One region of the Saccharothrix sp. NBAS 001 genome, then DNA from elsewhere that is predicted to be linked to it. Evidence: riboswitches for the same ligand, from Rfam matches in the RefSeq annotation. Region 1 holds a riboswitch; each other region holds the start of a gene.

Region 1 (7,386 bases):
GGTGGTGTGACGGCCTTCCTCGGCATCGGCGCCGCGGTCTTGCTGCTCTCCGTCATCGCGGTGCGGGTGTCGATCAAGCTCGGTCTGCCCTCGCTCCTGCTGTACCTGGGCATCGGCGTGCTGCTCGGCGAATCCGTGCTGGGGATCCAGTTCGAGGACGCCGACATGACGCGCTCGCTGGGCACCGTGGCGCTGGTGCTGATCCTCGCCGAGGGCGGGCTCACCACCCGCTGGACCGCGGTGAAACCCGCGCTGGGACTGGGTATCGCACTGTCCACAGTGTCCGTGGCGGTCAGCGTCGGGCTCACCGGTGTCGGCCTGCACTACCTGCTCGGCCTGGACTGGCGGACCGCCCTGCTGTGGGGCGCGGTGCTGTCGTCCACGGACGCGGCGGCGGTGTTCAGCGTGCTGCGCGGGGTGGGGGTGGGCAAGCGGCTGATCGGCGCGCTGGAACTGGAGTCCGGGCTCAACGACGCCCCGGTGTACATCGCCGTGGTGCTGCTCGCGTCACCCGACCCGGTGACGTGGACCGCGCCCGTGCTGATGGTCTACGAACTGCTCGCGGGCGGCGCGATCGGCGTGGCGCTGGGCTGGCTGGGCGGGTTCGCGCTTCGGCGTGCCGCACTCCCGTCGACCGGCCTGTACCCGTTGGCGACGGTCGCCGTGTGCCTGCTCGCGTACACGGCCGGCGACCTGGCGCACGCGTCCGGGTTCCTCGCGGTCTACACGGCGGCGCTCGTGCTGGGCAACGCCCGCCTGCCGCACCGGTCGGACACGCTGTCGTTCGCCGAGGGGCTGGGCTGGATCGCGCAGATCGGGTTGTTCGTGCTGCTCGGCCTCTACGCGTCGCCCGGCCGCCTGTTCGAGTCGCTGATCCCGGCGCTGGTCGCGGGCGGGGTGCTGGTGCTGCTGGCCCGACCGGTGTCGGTGCTGTGCGCGGCGCTGCCGTTCAAGGTGCCGTGGCGGGAACAGGTGTTCATCTCGTGGTCCGGGCTGCGCGGCGCGGTGCCCATCGTGTTCGCCCTGATCCCGCTGATCCAGGGGTTCGAGGGCGCGCGGCACCTGGTCGACGTGGTGTTCGTGCTGGTCATCGTGCTGACCGTGGTGCAGGGCTCGACGCTGCCGTGGATGGCCAAGTGGCTCGGGCTGGTGAAGTCCGGCGAGGCGCAGGAGATCCAGGTCGACTCGTCGGCGCTGGACGAGCTGGGCGCGGAGCTGCTCCAGGTGCGCATCCAGGGCGGCTCCAAGCTGCACGGCGTCTACCTCAGCGAACTGCGGCTGCCGCCGGGCGCGACGGTCAGCCTGGTGGTGCGCGGCGACGACGGCTTCACCCCGCAGCCCACCACCCGCCTCCAGGAGCACGACCAGCTGCTGGTGGTCTGCACGGACGCCGCCCGCACGGCCACCGAACACCGCATCCGGGCCGTCGACCGGGCCGGCCGCTTCGCCCGCTGGAAGGGCGACGCCGGCCTGCCGTGACCCCGCCGCGCCGCGATCGGGGGCGGGTCCGCCGTGTGATCCCGCTCGCGGTCGGGGGTGCGCGGCGGCCCGGCCGGGCGCACCGTGATCGTCCGCGTGACCTGCGGGTGCTGGGGGTTCCCGCACGGCGGGCGGGTGGGCGGGTCGACCTCCCAGGATGTGAACGGGCCTCGACTGGGTGCCGGGTCGTGGGCTAACTTCGGTCACGAGGTCATGAGTGCCAGCGCGAAGCTCGGGCTAGCTGGCCGGCAACCCTCCTACCGCGGTGGGGTGCCCCCGATGAGGACCTGGCCTGGCGCGTAGGGCGTCGGGCAAGCGCGGGCCTCCCATGCCACGGAGTCCGCCGGACCCGTCGGAGGTTGTCATGACCGTCGCAGTTCCCGGTTCCATCGCCGCCCTGCCCCGCGTCGTCGGAGCCGCGTTGCGCGTCCCGCTGGTCACCGGCGAGCGCGTCGAGTACGCCAATCTCGACCACGCCGCCAGCGCGCCCTGCCTGGAGCAGGTCCGCGACGCCGTGGACGAGCTGCTGCCCTGGTACGCCAGCGTGCACCGGGGCGCGGGCTTCGCCTCCCAGGTGTCCACCCGCGTCTACGAGCAGGCCCGCGACTCGGTCCGGCGCTTCCTCGGCGCGCGTCCCAGCGACACCGTCGTGTTCACCCGCAACACCACCGACTCGCTCAACCTGCTGGCTCGCAGCCTGCCCCGGCACACGTCCGTGGTGCTGTTCGACACCGACCACCACGCGGCGCTGCTGCCGTGGCGCGGCCCGAACGTGCACCGCCTGACCACCCCGGCCACGCCCGCCGGGGCCGTGCTGGAGCTGGACCGCGCGCTGCGCGCCACCCCCGAGGGCCCGCGCCTGGTCGTGGTGACCGGCGCGTCCAACGTCACCGGCGAGGTGTGGCCGGTGGCCGAACTGGCCGCCGTGGCCCGCCGGCACGGCGCGCGGATCGCGCTCGACGCCGCCCAGCTCGCCCCGCACCGGCCCGTGGACCTGCGGGAGCTGGACGTGGACTACGCGGTCCTGTCCGGCCACAAGATCTACGCCCCGTTCGGCACCGGCGTGCTGGTCGGCCGGGCCGACTGGCTCCAGGCCGCCGAGCCCTACCTGGTCGGCGGCGGCGCGACCGCGCGGGTCACCGACCACGGCGACCGGCTGGGCGTGGCCTGGTCGGCGGTGCCGGAGCGGCACGAGGCCGGCTCGCCGAACGTGGTGGGCGTGCACGCCCTCGCGGTGGCCTGCGACGTGCTGGGCCGGCACTGGGAGCAGACCACCGCGCACGAGCGGGAGCTGCTGGCCCGGTTGCGCGCGGGCCTGGCGACCGTGCCCGGTGCGCACGAGCTGTCGATCTTCGGGTCCGACCGGGACCGGGTGGGCGTGGTGAGCTTCGTGGTGGCCGGGCAGGACGTCGGCTTCCTGGCCGCCGCGCTGTCCGCCGAGCACGGCATCGGCGTGCGCGACGGCGCGTTCTGCGCGCACGTCGCCGTGCACCGGCTGACCGACGGCAACCGGGCGCTGCGCGCGTCGCTGGGCCTGGGCAGCACCGCCGAGCACGTGGACCGGTTCGTGGCGGCGCTGCGGTCGCTCGTGGTCGAGGGCTCGCGGTGGCCGTACCGGATCGTCGACGGCCGGTGGGTGCCGGAGAACGACGAGCGGGCGCTCCCGCCGTTCCTGCGCTGAACGGATGCTGGACAATGGCCCGGTGAGCACCGATCCCAACACCGATCCGGAGCACGGGGCCGACCCGGCCGATCCGGAACCCGGCAGCACCGCCGCGCCGCCGCCCAAGAGCCGGGTGGCGCTGCTCGCGGCGATCGCGCCGGTGGTGCTGGCGCTGGACATCGCGACCAAGGTGATCGCGGTCGCGGAGCTGGAGGGTCGGGAGCCGGTCGAGCTGTTCGGCAGCCTGGTCTACCTGTCGTTCCTGCGCAACTCGGGCGCGGCGTTCGGCATGGCCGAGGGCTGGACGGTGATCCTCGCGCTGATCGCGCTCGGCGTGGTCGGGTTCATCCTGTGGATCGCCCGCAAGCTGCGGTCGGTCGGCTGGGCGATCGGCCTGGGCCTGGTGCTGGGCGGCGCGACGGGCAACCTGGTGGACCGGATCTTCCGGTCGCCGGGGCCGCTGCGCGGGCACGTGGTGGACTTCATCTCGCTGATCGAGCCCTACGGCACGTTCTTCCCGGTGTTCAACATTGCCGACTCCGGCATCTGCGTGGGCGGCGCGATCATCGTGATCATGGCCGCGATGCAGCGCGACTACGACGGAACCCGCCACGTGAAGCCGGTGAAGAACGCATGAGCGACTACCGCACGCTGCCCGTCCCCGACGGGCTGGACGGGATGCGCGTCGACGCGGGCCTGGCCAAGCTGCTCGGCCTGTCCCGCACGGTCGTCGCGGGCCTCACCGAAGCCGGTGACGTGGTGCTGGACGGGCAGCCCGCCGGCAAGTCCGACCGGCTGGTGGCCGGGTCGTGGCTGGAGGTGACCCTGCCCGAGCCGGAACGCCCGGTGCAGGTGCAGGCGATCGCCGTGGAGGGCCTGGAGGTCCTGCACGAGGACGACGACATCATCGTGGTGGACAAGCCGGTCGGCGTGGCGGTGCACCCGAGCCCCGGCTGGACCGGGCCGACCGTGGTCGGCGGGCTGGCAGCTGCCGGGGTGCGGATCGCCACGTCCGGCGCGGCCGAGCGGCAGGGCGTCGTGCACCGGCTGGACGTCGGCACGACCGGCGTGATGGTGGTCGCCAAGAGCGAGCACGCCTACTCGGTGCTCAAGCAGGCGTTCAAGGAGCGCACGGTCGACAAGCTGTACCACGCGCTGGTGCAGGGCCACCCGGACCCGATCAAGGGCACCATCGACGCGCCGATCGACCGGCACCCCAAGCACGACTACAAGTTCGCGGTGATGGCCAACGGCAAGCCGAGCATCACCCACTACGAGGTGGTCGAGGCGTTCCGGGCGGCGTCGCTGCTCGACGTGCACCTGGAGACCGGGCGCACCCACCAGATCCGGGTGCACTTCTCGGCGCTGCGGCACCCGTGCGTCGGCGACCTCACCTACGGCGCGGACCCGGTGCTGGCCAAGCGGCTGGGCGTGACCAGGCAGTGGCTGCACGCGCGCACCCTGGGCTTCCACCACCCGGCCGACGGCCAGTGGGTGGAGTTCACCAGCGAGTACCCGGCCGACCTGTCCGACGCGCTGGAGCTGCTGCGCGCGGAGGGCTGAGGCCGCCCGCGCGCTCCGGTCGGGTCTGGCAACGGACAATCCCTCCCGTTCGAAGGTCGCGTTCGCGTAACGTTGCGGCGAAGGCCCGCTCGTATGGGGAGGTACGTGTGGTGTCAACGCACTACGACGACCCGGATCGCACGCCACCGCAAGGCATCCCGGTCGCCGGCGGCGCCGGGGGCCGGCACCAGGCCGCGCCGGTCGCACCCGCGCCCGACGCGTGGGCCGCCGCCGAGGCGCAGCACCGCGCCCGGCAGGCCCCGCCGCCCGCGCAGCACCGGGTCCGCCCGGTGGCCGCCCGACCCGAGGACGAGACGGTCGCGCACCAGCCGTTCGACGCGCGCGTCGACCAGACCGTCGCGTACGGGCGGACGCCGGTCGCCGAGGACGAGACGGTGTACGGCGGCCGGTTCACCCCCGCCGCGGTCGACCCGGACGGCTGGAGCGTCGCGCCGGCGGTGATCGGCGGCGACCTGCCCGAGGCCGCGCCGGCCCCGTCGCCACCGCCGCGACCGGCGGTGCGCCCCGGTGGGCCGGCGGCCGGGCAACCGGGTGCGCGGCCCGAGCCGGAGGACAACCCGACAAAGCGCTCATTCCTCGGGAAGTTGTTCAACCGCAACGGATGACGCGGTCCGGGCGGGCGTGCATCACTGCCCGTTCGGACCTTGGCGGACGCCCTCCGGGCGGGCCACGCTGAACGCCCATGAGAGCTATCCGCTATGCCGCGTACGGCCCACCGGACGTCCTGAAGGTCCTGGAGGTCGACCCGCCGGTACCCGGCCCGCACGACGTGCTGGTGCGGGTCCGGGCGGCGTCGGTCAACCCCCTGGACGACCACTACCTGCGCGGAACCCCTTACGTGGCGCGAACCGTCACCGGCCTGTTCCAGCCCAAGGGCGGCCTCGGCGCGGACCTGTCCGGCCAGGTCGAGTCCGTCGGCTCCGCCGTCACCCGGTTCCAGTCCGGTGACGAGGTGTTCGGCGGCCGGGGCACGTCCACCGACGACCGCAGCGCCGCCTTCGCCCAGTACGCGTGCTTCCACGAGGACGCCGTGCTGCTGACCAAACCGGAGAACCTCACCTTCGAGCAGGCGGCGGCGGTGCCCGTGGCGGCGCTGACCGCGTTGCAGGGCCTGCGCGACGCGGGCCGATTACACGACGGCCAGAGCGTGCTGGTCAACGGCGCGGCGGGCGGCGTCGGCACGTTCGCGGTGCAGTTCGCGAAAGCGCTCGGGGCGGGCGTGACGGCGGTGTGCGGCACCGGCAACGTCGAGCTGGTGCGGTCGCTGGGCGCGGACCGGGTGGTCGACTACACGGCCGAGGACTTCACCGCGTCCGGCCGCTACGACCTGGTGCTGGACATGATCGGGAACCGGACGTTCGCCGAGTTCCGCAGGATCCTCGCCCCGCGCGGCACGCTGGTGGCCGTGGGCCAGGCGGTCTTCCGCGACCAGCTGGTGTCGCCGGTGCTGCGGCCGGTCGGGATGGCGGTGATGTCGGCGTTCGTCAGCGAACGCCTGGTCTCGTTCCTGACCCGCAACCGGCGGGAGGACCTGCTGGTCGTGCGGGAACTGCTGGAATCGGGCCGGGTGCGGCCCGTGATCGACCGGACGTACCCGCTGGAGCGGGCGCGGGAGGCGTTGGCGTACTTCGAGCAGGGGCACGTGCGGGGCAAGGTCGTGCTCACCGTGTAGGTCGGTTCGACTAACGTCGGTGGTGTGTCGAGGACCAGCGTGGGCAACGAGACCGAGGGGCTGCTCTGCCTGTGGGTCGAGCCGTGGGGCACCGACCACTGGCTGCGCCCGGGGGAGGAGTTCACCGTGGTGACCTCGACGGTGGAGGAGTCGCCGTTCAACGTCGTGGTCCACGACCAGGGCGTCACGGTGTGGGTGAACTCGGGAGCGGACGCCGAGGTGGTCGACCGGACCGGTGCGCCGGTGCCGTGCGGCCACCAGCGGCCGGCCGACGCCGAGAGCTAGCCGGCGGCCGTCCGGCACCGGCTGCCGGCGCTAGTCGTCGACGGTCCAGACCAGGGTGTTCAGGTCGGTCTCCGGCCGCGAACTCCACCGGACCGAGGTGACCGCGGTGTTCTCCGGCAGCACGTAGACGGTGTGCCCGCCGGCCGTCTCGCCGGGCTGGACGCCGATCTTGTGCGGCGGCCGGGACGACAGCGACACCGGTGCCTTGCCGACCGTCTCGCCGGTGCTGGTCATCAGCACGAGGTACATGTCCGGCAGGGCGTTGAACGTCACCGTGCCGATGTTGGCCAGTTCGGTGTGCACGACGACCGCGCGCTCGCCGGCGGCCAGCTTGTAGCCGGCCGCGGTGAACAGGAAGTCCGCCGGGTCCACGACCTCCACCAGCTGGATCGTGAAGCGCGCGCCCTCCAGGCCCTCGGTCTCCAGCGTGGAGCCGATCTTGCCGGTGCGGGACTTGGGCGCGGGGGCGTGGTCGCCGCGCGCCCAGCCGGACGACTGCGGCGGCCCCCACGTGTTCATCGGCTCGTGCGCGGTGGGCTGCGGCGGCTGCTGCGCGGGGAACGGGCCGCTGGGCGGGCCCTGCCGGTAGGAGCCCGACGGGGTGCCGCGGACCGTGCCGGGCGCGGGCTGGTACTGGCCCGACGGCGTGCCGCGCGCGGCCTGCCCCGGACCGGCCTGGGCCGGCCCCGTGTAGTTGCCCCAC
Region 2 (7,386 bases), 3.4 Mb from region 1:
GCGGCGTGCCGGTCCGTGAGTTCCCGCGCCTACCTGGTGCCCGCGGCGTTGACGGTCTGGTCGACGGCCTTGGCAGGCTTGCTCTGGACGTGGTGGGCGGGCGTTGTCATCAGCCTCGTCTCGGCGGTGGTCGGCGGTGTCGCCCTCCGCCGGTGGCGGCCGGCCGCCGTGGCGATCGCGGTGGTCGGGCCGGTGGCGGCGTGCTGGATCGGTGCGCAGCTGTACGAGTCGGCGCACCACCCGCTCCGTTCAGCGGCCGGTCACGGTGGCCTGACGGCGCTGCGTCTCGAACTGTCCGACCGGCCGCGTGGTCTGCGGGCCGCCGGCTACGGGGCGCGCGCCGGAGGGGTCGAGCTGGTTCTCGTCCGGGCCGAGGTGGTGGACGGCGGCGGCCGGGTGGTGGTGCTCGCTCCCGAACCGGCCTGGCGCGATCTCCTGCCCGGCCAGCAGGTCCTGGCTCGCGGCACGTTGGCACCGGCCAAGTCCGGCGAGCTGACCGTCGCGATGCTCCGGGTCCGGGGGCCGCCGCGCGAGGTCACTCCGGCACCCGTGTGGCAGCGGGCGGCGGAGGCGTTGCGGGCCGGCCTGCGGGAGGCGAGCCGCACGCTCGACCCCGAGCCCGCCGGGCTGCTGCCCGCGCTGGTCGTCGGCGACACGTCGGGCCTGACGCCCAGGGTGGTGGACGAGTTCCGCACCACGGGCCTGGCGCACGTGCTGGCGGTGAGCGGGGCGAACCTCGCGATCCTGTGCGGCGCGGTGCTCTTGTTGTTGCGGCTGCTGCGGTTCGGCCCGCGAGGGTGCGCGGCGGGCGGGATGGCGGCGCTGGTCGGGTTCGTCGTGCTGGCCGGTCCGGAGCCGAGCGTGCTGCGGGCGGCGGTGATGGGCGCGGTGGCGCTGCTCGCGCTGGTGCTGGGGCGGGAGCGGTCCGCGTTGCCCGCGCTGGCGGCCGGGGTGGTCGTGCTGGTCCTGCACGATCCGCAGCTCGCGGTCGACCCGGGGTTCGGGCTGTCGGTCGTGGCCACGGCGGCGCTGGTGCTGCTCGCACCGGCGTGGGCCGGCCGGCTGCGCGACCGGGGCGTGCCGGTCGGGGTGGCCGAGGCGCTGGCGGTGCCGGCGGCGGCGCACCTCGCCACCGCGCCGCTGGTCGCCGGGATCTCCGGCCAGGTGAGCCTGGTCGCGGTCGCGGCGAACCTCCTGGTGGCCCCGGTCGTCGCCCCCGCGACGGTGCTCGGGGTGCTGGCGGCGTTGGTCGCGCCGGTCCACCTCGACACGGCGCGGTTCGTGGTCGAGGTGGCCGGGCCGGCCGCGTGGTGGCTGATCACGGTCGGCCGGCACGCGGCGGCGGTGCCGGGTGCGGCGGTGGCGTGGCCCGAGGGCTGGACGGGAGGGCTGCTGCTGGTCGGCCTCGTGCTGGCGGTGTACGTGGTGTTCCGGCTGCGGCGGGTGCGGGTGCTGCTCGTCGCGCTCGTCGCCGGGGCGGTCGTCGTGCTGGTGCCGGTCGGCGTGGTCGCGCCGCGCTGGCCGGTGCCGGGCTGGGCCGTGGTGGCGTGCGATGTGGGGCAGGGCGACGCGGTCGTGCTGGCCACGGCCGAAAGCGACCGTGCGGTCCTGGTCGACACCGGGCCGGATCCGGCTGCGGTGCTGGCCTGCCTGCGCCGGCTGGGCGTGCGGCGGGTGCCGCTGGTGGTGCTGAGCCACTTGCACGCCGACCACATCGGCGGGCTGGCGGCGGTGTTGGCGGAACGGGGTGTCGGCGCGGTGGCCGTGGGGCCGTCGCGGGAGCCGGCGTGGGCGTGGAGGGAGGTGGTTGCGCTGGCCCGCGCGGCCGGGGTCGACGTGGTCGAACTCGGGGTCGGGCAGCGGCTGGGCTGGCCGGGACTTGAGCTGGACGTGCTGGGGCCGCGTGCGGTGCCGCGCGGGGACGAGAACACGGCGGTCAACGATGCGTCCGTGGTGGTGCGGGCGACCACGGCGGCGGGGCGGGTCCTGCTGACCGGTGACGTCGAGCTGGCCGGGCAGGCCGCGCTGCTCGGCGGGCACGTCGACCTGCGGGCCGACGTGCTCAAGGTGCCGCACCACGGGTCGCGGTACTCGTCGCCGGAGTTCCTCGCGGCGGTGCGGCCACGGGTCGCGCTGGTCAGCGTCGGGGCGGGCAACCGGTACGGCCATCCCAGCGGGGTGCTGGTCGACGCCTTGGAGCGGGGTGGGGCGTTGCTGCTGCGCACCGACCGGGACGGCGACACCGCCGTCGTGCCCGGTCCGGAGGGGCCGCAGGTCGTCCGGTGCGGCGACCCGCTGAAGCACGGCGGCTGAACCACGGCGGCTGAGGGACGGCAGCTGGACCACGGCTGTCGTGAGACGAACGAACCTGCCCGGTCGCGTGACCGGGTTCATCGAGAGGAGCACGACCATGAAGGACACGAACACCTGGGTCCGGCTGCACACCGGCTGGTCGCCGCGCGAACTCGGCTGGGCGTTGTGGCAACCCGGCTATTCCGCGCACCCGTGGCCGAGCGCGGAATTAAGGCCGTCGTTCGAGTTCTACGTCTGCGAGGACGTGTCGATCGGCGGCCGGGCGATCGTGGCGCGGGCGACCGTCACGAAAACCGTGGGCACCGTGTCCGTCGCGTCACCGCAGGAGGCGTACCAGGAGATCGCCGACGCGCTGTTCGACGACGACCTGGCCATCGCGCCGGAGGACTGGCGGGCGAACCGGTACAACGGGCACAAGACGGCGTCGCCGTGGCCGCAACAGCTCACCGCGTGGCGGGCCGAGACCGAGGAGGTCGGGCCCTACCTGCTGCCCGAACTCTCGTCGTTCCCGCGCACGGGGTGGCTGCGGATCCCGGACATCGTCTTGTGACCGCAGGATCGGCGCGGACGGCCCGCGCGCCACGGGCCCGTGTCGGGCGGTCGTGGCGCGCGAGCCGGTCGGGCGTGGTCAGTCCTTCAGCGCGTTCAGCACGGCTTCGGCCGAGGGCGGGACGTTGGCGCGGGGGCCGACGCGGTCGCCGAGGGCGTCGAGGGTCTTCAGGCCGTCGCCGGTGATCAGCAGCACGGTCTCGGCGTCCGGGTCCAGCCGGCCGGTCTCGACGAGCTTCTTCGCCGTGGCGACGGTGACGCCGCCGGCCGTCTCGGCGAAGATGCCCTCGGTGCGGGCCAGCAGGCGGATGCCCTCGATCACTTCCTCGTCGGTGACGTCCTCGATGGCGCCGTTGGTGCGGCGGACCGCGTCCAGGACGTACGGGCCGTCCGCCGGGGCGCCGATCGCCAGCGAGCGGGCGATGGTGTCCGGGCGGACCGGGGACACCACGTCGTGGCCGGACTTGAACGCGGCCGACACCGGGGAGCAGCCGGTGGCCTGGGCGCCGAACACCTTGTAGGGGGTGGCGTCGACCAGGCCCAGCTCGCCGAACTCGCGGAACGCCTTGTCGACCTTGGTCAGCTGCGAGCCGGAGGCGATGGGCACCACGATCTGGTCGGGCAGCCGCCAGCCGAGCTGCTCGGCCACCTCGTAGCCCAGGGTCTTCGAGCCCTCGGCGTAGTACGGGCGGACGTTGACGTTGACGAACGCCCAGTCCTCGTGCTCGGCGGCCAGTTCCTGCGCGAGGCGGTTCACGTCGTCGTAGTTGCCGTCGACGGTGATCAGGTTGCCGTCGTAGACGGCGGTCATGAGGATCTTGGCCTGCTCCAGGGAGGAGGGCACCAGCACGACCGACTCCCAGCCGGCGCGGGCCGCGGCGGCGGCGACGGCGTTGGCCAGGTTGCCGGTGGAGGGGCAGGCCAGGACCTTGAAGCCCAGTTCACGGGCGGCGGCGAGGGCGACGCCGACGACGCGGTCCTTGAACGAGTGGGTGGGGTTGCCGGTGTCGTCCTTCACCCAGACCTTGCGCACGCCCAGGGCCTTGGCGAGGCGGTCGGCCTCGACCAGGCGGGTGGCGCCGGGGTTGGTGTTGGGGTGCGACTCGACGGTGGAGGGCACCGGGAGCAGGCCGCGGTAGCGCCAGATCGACCGGGGGCCCGCCTCGATGTCCTCGCGGCGGACGCGGCCGAAGTCGTAGGCGACTTCCAGCGGCCCGAAACACTCGAGACAGGCGTATTCCGGCGCGAGCGGGGTCTCGTGGCCGCACTCACGGCACGACAGGGCGCGGGCCGGACCGAGGTCGAAGGAGGTGGTGGCCGAAGGCACACTGACAGCAGTCATCGCGAGGTATCTCCTCATCTTTCCCGCGTCGCGGGTCGGAATTGGCACCGTGGTCGTCGCAGCGGACGCTGCGCGACGGGTTGCCGGGGCTTCTTCGGGCCGATCCCTCTGCCCCTCTGGATGAGCGGTATTCAGTTGTGGCCGCCAACCTACGGCACGATCCCGGCCCTCAGCCAGATCCGTCCACCATCCGGGCGCGATCCGGGGCGTGGGAGGATCGGGTCCGTGAGCGCGTCCGCAGTCTCTCAACCCCCCGTGCACCTGGTCGTCGGCGAGGAAGAGTTGCTGGTCGAGCGGGCGGTGCGCGGTGCGCTGGCGGTGGCCCGCGAAGCCGACCCGCAGGCCGATCTGACCAGGGTGAGAGTGACTGATCTCACCCCTCCTGAGCTGGCCGAACTGGTGAGCCCGTCGCTGTTCGCCGAGGGGCGGGTGATCGCCCTGGAGTCCGCCCAGGAGGCGGGCAAGGAGATCGCCGAGGCGGTCATGGCCTACGCCAAGGCGCCGGCCGACGGGGTGACCCTGGTCGTCGTGCACACCGGCGGCGGGCGCAGCAAGGTGGCCAAGGAGCTGCCCGCCGCGCTGCGCAAGGCCGGTGCGGCGGTGACCGAGTGCCCGAAGATCACCAAGGCCGCAGACCGCGAGGCGTTCGTGCGCAACGAGATCCGCTCGGCGGGCGGCAAGGCCGATCCGGAGGCGATCGGGGCGCTGATCGAGTCGGTCGGGTCGGACCTGCGGGAGCTGGCGGCGGCGGCCTCGCAGCTGGTGTCCGACACGGGCGGCAGGATCGACGCCGACGCCGTCCACCGCTACCACCGGGGGCGGGCCGAGGTGACCGGGTTCGCGGTGGCCGAGAAGGCCGTGGTGGGCGACCGGGGCGGGGCGTTGGAGGCGTTGCGGTGGGCGATGCTGACCGGCGTGCCGCACGTGCTGGTCGCGGACGCGCTGGCGGACGCGGTGCGGACCATCGCGAGGGTGTCGGCCGTGGGGCGGGGAGACCCGTTCAAGCTGGCCGGTGAGCTGGGCATGCCGCCCTGGAAGATCAAGAAGGCGCAGGGGCAGGCGCGGGGCTGGGACGGTGCCGGGCTGGCGGCGGCCATGTCGGTGGTCGCGGACCTCAACGCCGACGTGAAGGGCGTGGCGGCCGATTCGGGCTATGCCCTGGAGCGGGCTGTGCTGAAGATCGTCGCGGCTCACGGGCGGCGTTGAGCGCACAAAGCGAAACGCCGCGCCCTCCGGGGAGGGGCGGCGCTTCGGGAGGCTGCTTCAGATCCGGGTGATCAGATCTGGTTGGCGCGCCGGGCCAGGGCCGACTTCTTGTTGGCGGCCTGGTTGGCGTGGATGACGCCCTTGGTGACGGCCTTGTCGAGCTTGCGGGAGGCCTCGCGGGCCAAGGCGACGGCCTTGTCCTTGTCGCCGGCCTCGGCGGCCTCACGGAACTTGCGGATCGCGGTCTTCAGCGACGACTTGACGGCCTTGTTGCGCAGGCGCGCCTTCTCGTTCGTCTTGATCCGCTTGAGCTGGGACTTGATGTTCGCCACGCGAAAGCCACCGTTTCCTCGGTCTTGGGGTCGCATCGCGCTGTGATCGGCCCCACCGGAGTGGGCTTCCTCCATTGCGGAATGCCGCGCGATACGGCTGTAGAGGCTATCAGGGCTGCTGGGAGCGGCGTGCCCGGGTCCTCGGCGGAAAAAACAGTACACCCGTCCGGTTACGCTGTTCGGGTGATGACCGCTCTTGACTGGCCCGGGTTCGGGCAGGTGTCGCTCGCCGGTCTCCTCTTCCTCTGCGCGGCCGCCGCTCTCGCGGGTGCGGTCGACGCGGTGGTGGGTGGGGGAGGGCTGATCCAGCTGCCCGCGTTGTTGCTGGTCGGGCCCGGTGGGCAGCCGCTCTACGCGTTGGCCACGAACAAGGTCGCCGCTGTGGTCGGCACGGCTTCCGCGGTCAGCACGTACGCGCGGCAGACGTCCATCGACTGGGCGTCCGCGATCCCGATGGCGGTGGCGGCGTTCGCCGGGGCCACGGGTGGCGCGGCGTTCGCGGGGGCGCTGGAACCGGGTGTGCTCAACGGTGTGGTGTTGGTCGCACTGGTGGGGGTCGGGCTCTACACCTGGCGCAAGCCGGAACTCGGGGTGGCCGAGACGCCGCGCTTCGGGCGGGGCGCGCAGATCGGCGTGATGGCGGCGGGCGGCGCGGTGGTCGGGTTCTACGACGGGCTGGCCGGGCCGGGCACCGGGGCGTTCCTGGTGTTCCTGCTGGTGGGGCTGGTCGGGTTCGCGTTCCTGCGGGCGTCGGCGACCGCCAAGATCGTCAACGTCGCGACGAACCTGGGCGCGCTGCTCTACTTCATCCCCACCGGCAAGGTCCTGTGGGGGCTCGGGCTGGTGCTGGCGGTGTGCAACCTCGTCGGCGCGGTGTTCGGGGCGCGGCTGGCGGTGCGGCGGGGGTCCGCGTTCGTCCGCCGGGTGTTCCTGACCGTGGTCGTGGCGCTGGTGGTCAGCCTGGGCTGGAAGGCGGCGGTTGGATGACCTTGAACGTCGCGCCCATCGGGTCGCCCAGGGTGGCGAACCGGCCGAACAGCGAGTCGGCCACCGCGCCGACCGGGATGCCGCCCAGGTCGTGCGCCGCGGCCAGGGTTTCGTCCACGTCGGACACCTGGAAGTAGGTCATCCAGTGCGCCGGGATCTCCGCCGGGATCCCGTCGTCCATGCCGAACACGCCGCCCACCGTGTGGCCGTCGACCTGGAGCTGGGTGTACGGGAGGTCCGGTAGCGGCGCCAGGTCGAAGTCGAACACCTCGCGGTAGAACTCGGTCGCGCCGTCCGGGTCGCGGGTGGCCAGTTCGTTCCACACCACCGCGCCCGGCTCGTTGACCACGTACGCGCCGATGTGCTCGCCGGCCTCCCACAGGCCGAACGCCGCGCCGGTCGGGTCGACCGCGATCGCGCCGCGCCCCGGCCCGCCGGTGTCGAACTCGGGGACCAGCACCTTGCCGCCGGCCCCGGCGATCCGGTCCAGGCTCTCGTCGAGGTCGTCGGTGGCCAGGTAGGTCGTCCACACCACCGGGAACATCACCTCCGGGGGCATCTCGCCGAAGCCCGCCACCGGGCGGCCGCGCACCAGGGCCAGCGTGTAGTAGCCGGTCTCCGGGCCGCCGACCTCGAAGTCCCAGCCGAACAGCCCGC
Region 3 (7,386 bases), 2.6 Mb from region 1:
CCATGGCGGAGTAGCCGAGCAGGGCGATGGCGGTCACGCCGATCGCGTTGACCAGGGCGGGCAGCGATTCGCGCAGCAGCACGCTGCGCACGATCCGGCCGGTGGAGGCCCCGGTGGTCACCGCGGCCTCGATCACCGAGACGTGCACTTCGGACAGGACGTTCTGGACCAGCCGCCCGACGAACGGGATCGCGCCGACCGCCAGCGGCACGATGGCCGCCGTCGGCCCGATCGTGCCGCCGAGGATCAACCGGGTGAACGACATCAGCACGATCAGCAGGACCAGGAAGGGCATGGACCGACCGAGGTCGACCACGAAACCGAGCAGTTTGTGCACCACGGGCCTGGGGCGCAGCCCACCGGGAGCGGTGAGCTGCAACCAGACGCCGAGCGGAATGCCGAGCAGAACAGCGATCAGGGTGGAGACGCCCACCATGTAGACCGTCTGGCCGGTCGCGACCAGCACGTCGTCGAACACGGTGGACCAGGGTGTTGCCGACCTCACGCAGCTACTCCCTGGGGCCCTGCCAGTGTCCGGCGCACCGCGCCACCCGCTTCCGAGATCCACTCCAGCGCCGAGTCCGCGCGCTCGCCGTTGAGACCGACGCGGAAGCGCGCCACCGGGGTCTCGCCGAGCCGCGTCAGACCGCCGCCGAGCAGGTTGAGGTCCACGCCGAACCGGCTGGTCGCCTCGGGCAGCAGCGCGCCGACCGCGGCGAACCCGACCAGCACCACGTCCGCGACGCGGTCGTACGCGCCCTCGGCGGCCGGGTTCTGGTCCACGGCGGGCAGCAGCGAGGCGGCCGTGCGCGAGCCCGCGTCCGCGACCAGGTCCAGCACCTTGCCGTGCTCGACCACGCGGCCGTCCTCCAGCACCGCGACGTCGTCGCAGATCTTGCGGACCACGCCCATGTCGTGGGTGACCACGAGCACGGTGACGCCGAGTTCGGCCCGCGCGCGGTCCAGCACGGTCAGCACCGAGCCGGTGGTGTCGGGGTCGAGCGCGGAGGTCGGCTCGTCGGCCAGCAGCACCGACGGGCTGGCCGCCAGGGCGCGCGCCACGGCGATGCGCTGGCGCTGGCCGCCGGAGAGCTGGTCGGGGTAGGAGCCCGCCTTGTCGGTCAGGCCGACCAGGTCGAGCAGCTCGGCGACGCGGGTGCGCCGCTGCGGGCCGGGCACGCCGGCCGACTCCAGCGGGAGCGCCACGTTGCCCGCGGCGGTCCGCTGGCGCAGCAGCGAATCCCCTTGCGGCACAACGCCGATCTGCCGACGGGCGGCGCGCAGCGCCGGGCCGCCGAGGGACACCAGGTCGGTGCCGTCGACGCGGATCGCGCCGCTGTCGGGGCGCTCCAGCAGCGCCACGCACCGGGCCAGCGTGGACTTGCCCGCCCCGCTGGGGCCGACGACGCCCAGGACGGTGCCGGCGGCCACGTCCAGGTTCACGCCGTCCAGCGCGCGAACCTGACCGGTACTTCCGGGAAAGGTCTTGGTGAGGTTCTCAACAGTGATCACGATTTCGCTCCACGACTGCACGCGGCAACGCACGCTCGTGGCGTGCGCGTCCGAAGGCCAGCTCAAGAAGGGTGTCCCGAGAGGGGACGACGAGGACTCGAAAATGCGCCTAGGGCGGAAGTTAGCTGCGACAGCCTGAAACCGTGCGGCGGCCGTGGTCGACGACTCGCCGGCGCGTGAGCAGCATCCTGGGCACGTGATCCTCCATCGATCCTGGCTGAAGCACCTGCCTCCGTGGGGAGGTGGTTGCTGCGGCGTCGTAGAGCCAGGTCTCTCAGCCGCTCGGGATGGCAGCACGAGTACACCTGACGCGGAGCCTTGAACGCAAGCCCGCATGAGGATCGTTCGTCAAATCACACTTATGGCCGAAAGATCATCGGCTATTACGGTGAGGAAACCTCGGCTATCCGGACGAAGTCTCCGACGCCCAATTGCTCCCCCCGGACGCCCGGGTCGACGCCTGCCTGCAGCAACAGCCGCTCGGCCGCGGCGGCGGAGCCGGCCCACCCCGCGAGCGCCCCCCGGAGCATCTTGCGGCGCTGGGCGAAGGCCGCGTCCACCAACGAGAACAGCACCTTCTGGTCCACAGTGGACAGCGGCGGGTGGCGGGTGAACGCGACGAGCGCGGAGTCCACGTTCGGCACCGGCCAGAACACCGAGCGCGACACCGGCCCGGCCCGCCGGGCGTCGGTGTACCAGGCGAGCTTCACGCTCGGCACCCCGTAGACCTTGCTGCCCGGCCCGGCCGCCATCCGATCGGCCACTTCGGACTGCACCATCACCAGCCCGGTGCGCAGCGACGGCAGTTCGGCCAGCAGGTGCAGCACCACCGGCACGGCCACGTTGTACGGGAGGTTGGCCACCAGCGCGGTCGGCGGCGTCGGGAACCGGTCGGCCGTGACGCGCATCGCGTCGGCCTCGATCACGGTCAGCCGGTCGGCCAGGCCCGGGGCGCGCTCGGCGACCGTCAGCGGCAGCCTGGCGGCCAGCACGGGGTCGATCTCCACGGCGACCGTCGCGGCGCAGGACGGCAGCAGCGCCAGCGTCAGCGAGCCCAGGCCGGGCCCGACCTCCAGGACCACGTCGTCCGGGGACAGCTCCGCCGCCGCGACGATCTTGCGGACGGTGTTCGGGTCGTGCACGAAGTTCTGGCCGAGCTTCTTGGTGGGGCGGATGTCCAGCTCGGCGGCGAGCCGACGAACGTCAGCCGGGCCGAGGAGCGAACTCCCCGGCCCGGTTGAAGAAGCAGCTTCGGTCACGCGCAAAACCTACGGCAGGCCCAGCTTCGCCCGGCAGGCAGGCCACGCCGAGTAGCCGCCGCGCGCGTCGCGCACCTTGGTGGCGATGGCGATCTGCTGCTCGCGGGTGGCCTGGTGCGGGTACGCGGCGTACTGGCCGCCGCCGTTGGAGTCCCAGGTGCCCTTGTCGAACTGGAGGCCGCCGTAGTAGCCGTTGCCGGTGTTGATGGCCCAGTTGCCGGTCGCCTCGCACTGCACGAGCCGGTCCCACACCTCGCCGTCGGGCGGGAGCTTCGTGCCGACCTTGACCTTCTTGGCCTTGGGCTCCTTGGTGACCTTGGCGCCCAGCTTCTCGCGCCCGGTCTCCTTGCCGTTCTTGATGGTCACCCGGTAGGTGACGATCTGCTCGCCGGCCTCGCCCGCCTCGACGGTCTCCTTGGAGCCCTTCATCATCGAGTCGTCCTTGACCTCCTCGACGGGCGGCTCGATCGCCTCCGTCGCGTTGATCACGGACACGCCGGTGCGGCTGATGTGGACCTCGGCGCCGTTGGTGATGCGCAGGTCCCCGGCGGATTCGAGCTTGTCCTCCGGGCCGAGCGAGATCTTCTCGGCCTTCATCAGCTCGTCGACGGTCAGCGCGGTCGTGCGCAGCTGCTTCGGCTCGTTGCCGCCGTCGTAGAGCGTGATGGTCTTGAGGCTCTTGACCTCCAGCGACATCCCGCCGAGCGGGACGGCCATGCCCCGGTCGGCGGAGAGCCACGCGCCGTCGTCGTTCACCTTGAGCTGGTCGAGCGCCTCGTCCACGGTGACCGAGCGGACCCAGCCCTCGCGCTGCTCGCCGTCGACGGTCATCTTGACCAGCCGGCCCCGGTCGAGCGAGATCTTGCCGCCGTCGCCGACCTTCGCCTGGGGGGACGGGCTGAGCGCGTCGTGCTCGCCGACCGCGATGCCCTCGTCGGCGAGGATCTCGCCCACGGTGGACTCGTAGGTGCGCACGGTGGTGGCTTCGCCGTCGATGTCGACGGTGATGGACTTGTCCATCGCGATGGCGGTCGCGCCGCCGCCGGCGATGGTCACCAGCACGCTGGCGACCGCGGCCTTGAGGAAGCGGCGCTTCCACTTCCCGGCGGCTTCGACCAGGGCGACGGGCGGGGCGCTCGGCTGCTCGGCAGCGAGTGCTCCGGCGACCCGGTCCTGGGAGACCTCGTCCGGGATGATGATCGGCGGCAGGAGCGTGGTCTCGGCGTTGATGAGCTTGATCAGCTCGTCGACGTCGACGTTGGCACTGGCCAGCAGGTCGTCGGCGTCGGGTCCGAGGACCTCCAGCACGTCGTCCGGCGTGATGCTGAAGACCGTGGTGTCCCAGTCGGACCAACCGGGCTCGGGTCTTTCCAGGACGTCCACACTGGTGGGCGGTGCCTGGTCAGGCCGCACGGGAGTAAACCAGTCGGTGTCCTCGTTGAACGAGTTCACGGGGTTCCATACCTCCTGAAGGCGCGAAGGTTTCGCGCACACGTTCGGTGTCGGCGGTCAGCAGGTGATCTCCGGCAACTCCTGTGTGTGGGGCGTCTTCTCGCTTCTGGTGTGTAACCCGCCCCGACTGCGGGCTGCGCCCCGGGGGAATCGAACTCGGGGCACGGTCACGGGACCGTAACGGGTCCTCGGGGGTTGTGCAAACACCCCTACCAACCTTGTGAGTTCAGTCACCCCCTCAGGGGAGCAGTGCCGTCGACCATTCGTCGTAAGCCTTACTGCAAGTGCACTACGTCACCGAGGTTGAAGACCCGTTCGGCGTTTCGGGTGACAGTTGACGCTAGATCCGCCAATTCCACGTGACGCAGCGTCGCGAGATCACGGAGCGTGTAGTTCGCGCAGTACGGCTCGTTGGGCCGACCCCTGAACGGGTGCGGCGTGAGGAACGGGGCGTCGGTCTCCACCAGCAGGTGCTCGGCCGGCACCCACGCCGCCGCCTCGCGCAGCGCCGCCGCGTTGCGGAAGGTCACCGCGCCCGCGAACGACAGCACGAACCCGCGCTCCACGCACGCGCGCGCGAAGTCGAGGTCGCCGGAGAAGCAGTGGAAGACCACAGTGGACGGAGCGCCCTGCTCGTCCAGGATCTTGAGCACGTCGTCGTGCGCGTCCCGGTCGTGGATCATCAGGGTCTTGCCGGACAGCTTGGAAAGCTCGATGTGCCAACGGAAAGCGTCGTGCTGCGCGGCCGGCGGCGAGTAGTCCCAGTAGTAGTCCAAACCGGTCTCGCCGATCGCCACGACCCGCGGCTGCGCGGCCAGCGCGGCGAGTTCCGCGCGGTCCGCGTCGGTGAAAGTGGACGTTCGCGTCGGGTGCAGCGCGACCGCCGCGAACACCCGCTCGTCCCACGTGGCGGCCCGCGCCGCCCAACGCGCGGACGCCAGGTCGTCGGCGACCGTGATCACCCGGTCGACACCGGCGGCGTTGGCCCGGTCGAGGATCTCCCGCACCTGTTCGGGTGTCTCCGCCCCGCAGGCGTCGAGGTGGGTGTGGGCGTCGACCACCGGCACCGGAAGTGCTTCCGGGACCGGTGGCCGCTCACCCCTGCGCTTGGTCACCCCGCGCCGCCCGCCGCCGTGCTCGCGCTCACTTGATGATCGGGGCCCACTCCGGGCCGGTCTCGGCCAGCTCCGGGTCGAGCTTGGCGAACAGCGGCGCGGGCTTGGCCAGCGGTCGCCCGACCGGGATCGGCGTGGACTCCCACTTGGCCTGCTCGTTGGCGTAGTCCCCGGTCAGCACCGGGTACTTGCGGTCCGGCACGTCGAGGTCGGTGACCTCGTTGACCTGCGGCTGCGCCGCCCACACGCCGGTGCCGCCCAGCGCCTCGTGCACCTTCTGCGCCGAGTGCGGCAGGAACGGCGTGAGCAGCGTGTTCGCGTCCTGGACGACCTGGAGCGCGGTGTGCAGGACGGTGTCCCGGCGGGCCGGGTCGTCCTTGAGCTTCCACGGCTCCTGGTCGGACAGGTAGCGGTTGGCCGCGCCGACCACCTTCATCGCCTCGCCCGAGGCCTGCTTGAACCGCGAGCGGCGCAGCGCGTCGCCGACGACGCCGAACGCGTTGCGCGACAGGGTCAGCAGGTCGTGGTCGGCGTCGGTGAGCGCGGTCGGCGTCGGGATCGCCCCGACGTTCTTGTGCGCCATCGAGATCGACCGGTTGACCAGGTTGCCCCACTCGTTGGCCAGCTCGAAGTTCGTCCGCCGGACGAACTCGTCCCAGGTGAAGTCGGTGTCCTGGTTCTCCGGGCCCGCGACCGAGATGAAGTAGCGCAGCGCGTCCGGGCCGAACTCGCGCAGGAAGTCCGTCACGTAGATGACGGTCCCGCGCGAGGTGGAGAACTTCGAGCCGCTCATCGTGAGGAACTCGCTGGAGACCACCTCGGTGGGCAGGTTCAGCGGCCCGAACACACCCGGCTCGCCGCCCTTCGCGCCCTGGCCGTTCTGCCCGAGCAGCAGCGACGGCCAGATCAGCGAGTGGAAGACGATGTTGTCCTTGCCCATGAAGTAGTAGCCCTGGGCGTCACCGGTCCAGAACTCCTTCCAGGCGTCGTCGTCCCCGGTGCGCCGGGCCCACTCGACCGACGCGCTGAGGTAGCCGATCACGGCGTCGAACCACACGTAGAACCGCTTGAGCGGCTGGTCGCGCCAGCCGTCCAGCGGGATCGGCACGCCCCAGTCGAGGTCGCGGGTGATCGCGCGCGGGCGCAGGTCCTTGATCAGGTTCTGGCTGAACTTGAGGACGTTGGGCCGCCACTCGGTGCGGGTCTGGAGCCAGCCGCCGAGCGCGTCGATGAACTGCGGCAGGTCCAGGAACAGGTGCTCGGTCTCGACGAACTTCGGCACCTCGCCGTTGATCCGCGAGCGCGGGTTCTTCAGGTCGATCGGGTCGAGCTGGTTGCCGCAGTTGTCGCACTGGTCGCCGCGCGCGCCGTCGTAGCCGCAGATCGGGCAGGTGCCCTCGATGTAGCGGTCGGGCAGCGTGCGGCCGGTGGACGGGCTGATCGCGCCCATCTCGGTCTTGGGGATGACGTAGCCGTTGCGCCACAGGGCGAGGAAGAGGTCCTGGACGACCTTGTAGTGGTTGCCGGTGGTGGTCCGGGTGAACAGGTCGTACGAGAGGCCCAGCCCGTGGAGGTCCTCGGCGATGACGCGGTTGTACTTGTCCGCGAGTTCGCGCTCGGTCAGCCCCTCCTTCTCCGCCTGCACGGAGATGGGTGTGCCGTGCTCGTCCGTGCCGGAGACCATCAGCACCCGGTTCCCCGACATCCTCATGTACCGCGAGAACACGTCGGAAGGGACACCGAACCCTGACACGTGACCGATGTGACGGGGCCCGTTCGCATACGGCCACGCCACCGCGGTCAGCACGGAAGCACTCATGTGCTAAGCCTACGGAGGTCCCGCCACCCGGTTTCGGGCGGCTCACGTGGCGGTCGGGTCCGGGCCCCCGCGCCTGGCCGTGCCCGCCCGACCGAGTCGCGCGGCACGGCTCGACGCGGCCCCGGAACGCGAGCCCTTGTCACCATACGATTCGATACGGTCACTCCGTGTCATCGATCGAGGCGGTTGTGGCCCAGGTCTACTCGGCGCTCGACACAAGGCGGAGCAG

Evidence for each region. Region 1 has a riboswitch for S-adenosylmethionine ahead of AC0HI0_RS26020 (aminotransferase class V-fold PLP-dependent enzyme). Riboswitches for the same ligand answer to the same signal wherever they lie in the genome.
Region 2: another riboswitch for S-adenosylmethionine. It lies ahead of thrC (threonine synthase); the one in region 1 lies ahead of AC0HI0_RS26020 (aminotransferase class V-fold PLP-dependent enzyme).
Region 3: another riboswitch for S-adenosylmethionine. It lies ahead of AC0HI0_RS38960 (methionine ABC transporter ATP-binding protein); the one in region 1 lies ahead of AC0HI0_RS26020 (aminotransferase class V-fold PLP-dependent enzyme).

The regions. Positions count from the first base shown of each region.
Region 1 covers NZ_CM153251.1:6,119,766-6,127,151, reverse strand. The annotation lists gene AC0HI0_RS26025 (potassium/proton antiporter) at 7-1,479, shown strand; SAM riboswitch class IV at 1,689-1,803, shown strand; gene AC0HI0_RS26020 (aminotransferase class V-fold PLP-dependent enzyme) at 1,844-3,160, shown strand; gene lspA (signal peptidase II) at 3,183-3,779, shown strand; gene AC0HI0_RS26010 (RluA family pseudouridine synthase) at 3,776-4,705, shown strand; gene AC0HI0_RS26005 (hypothetical protein) at 4,816-5,331, shown strand; gene AC0HI0_RS26000 (NAD(P)-dependent alcohol dehydrogenase) at 5,409-6,398, shown strand; gene AC0HI0_RS25995 (hypothetical protein) at 6,423-6,683, shown strand; gene AC0HI0_RS25990 (AsnC family protein) at 6,714-7,386, opposite strand, start outside.
Region 2 covers NZ_CM153251.1:9,545,955-9,553,340, forward strand. The annotation lists gene AC0HI0_RS43145 (DNA internalization-related competence protein ComEC/Rec2) at 16-2,313, shown strand; gene AC0HI0_RS43150 (hypothetical protein) at 2,411-2,863, shown strand; gene thrC (threonine synthase) at 2,942-4,204, opposite strand; SAM riboswitch class I at 4,216-4,331, opposite strand; gene holA (DNA polymerase III subunit delta) at 4,430-5,410, shown strand; gene rpsT (30S ribosomal protein S20) at 5,482-5,742, opposite strand; gene AC0HI0_RS43170 (TSUP family transporter) at 5,929-6,729, shown strand; gene AC0HI0_RS43175 (VOC family protein) at 6,698-7,386, opposite strand, start outside.
Region 3 covers NZ_CM153251.1:8,721,494-8,728,879, reverse strand. The annotation lists gene AC0HI0_RS38965 (methionine ABC transporter permease) at 1-478, opposite strand, end outside; gene AC0HI0_RS38960 (methionine ABC transporter ATP-binding protein) at 502-1,512, opposite strand; SAM riboswitch class I at 1,714-1,806, opposite strand; gene rsmA (16S rRNA (adenine(1518)-N(6)/adenine(1519)-N(6))-dimethyltransferase RsmA) at 1,896-2,771, opposite strand; gene AC0HI0_RS38950 (transglycosylase family protein) at 2,781-4,223, opposite strand; gene AC0HI0_RS38945 (TatD family hydrolase) at 4,499-5,338, opposite strand; gene metG (methionine--tRNA ligase) at 5,367-7,157, opposite strand.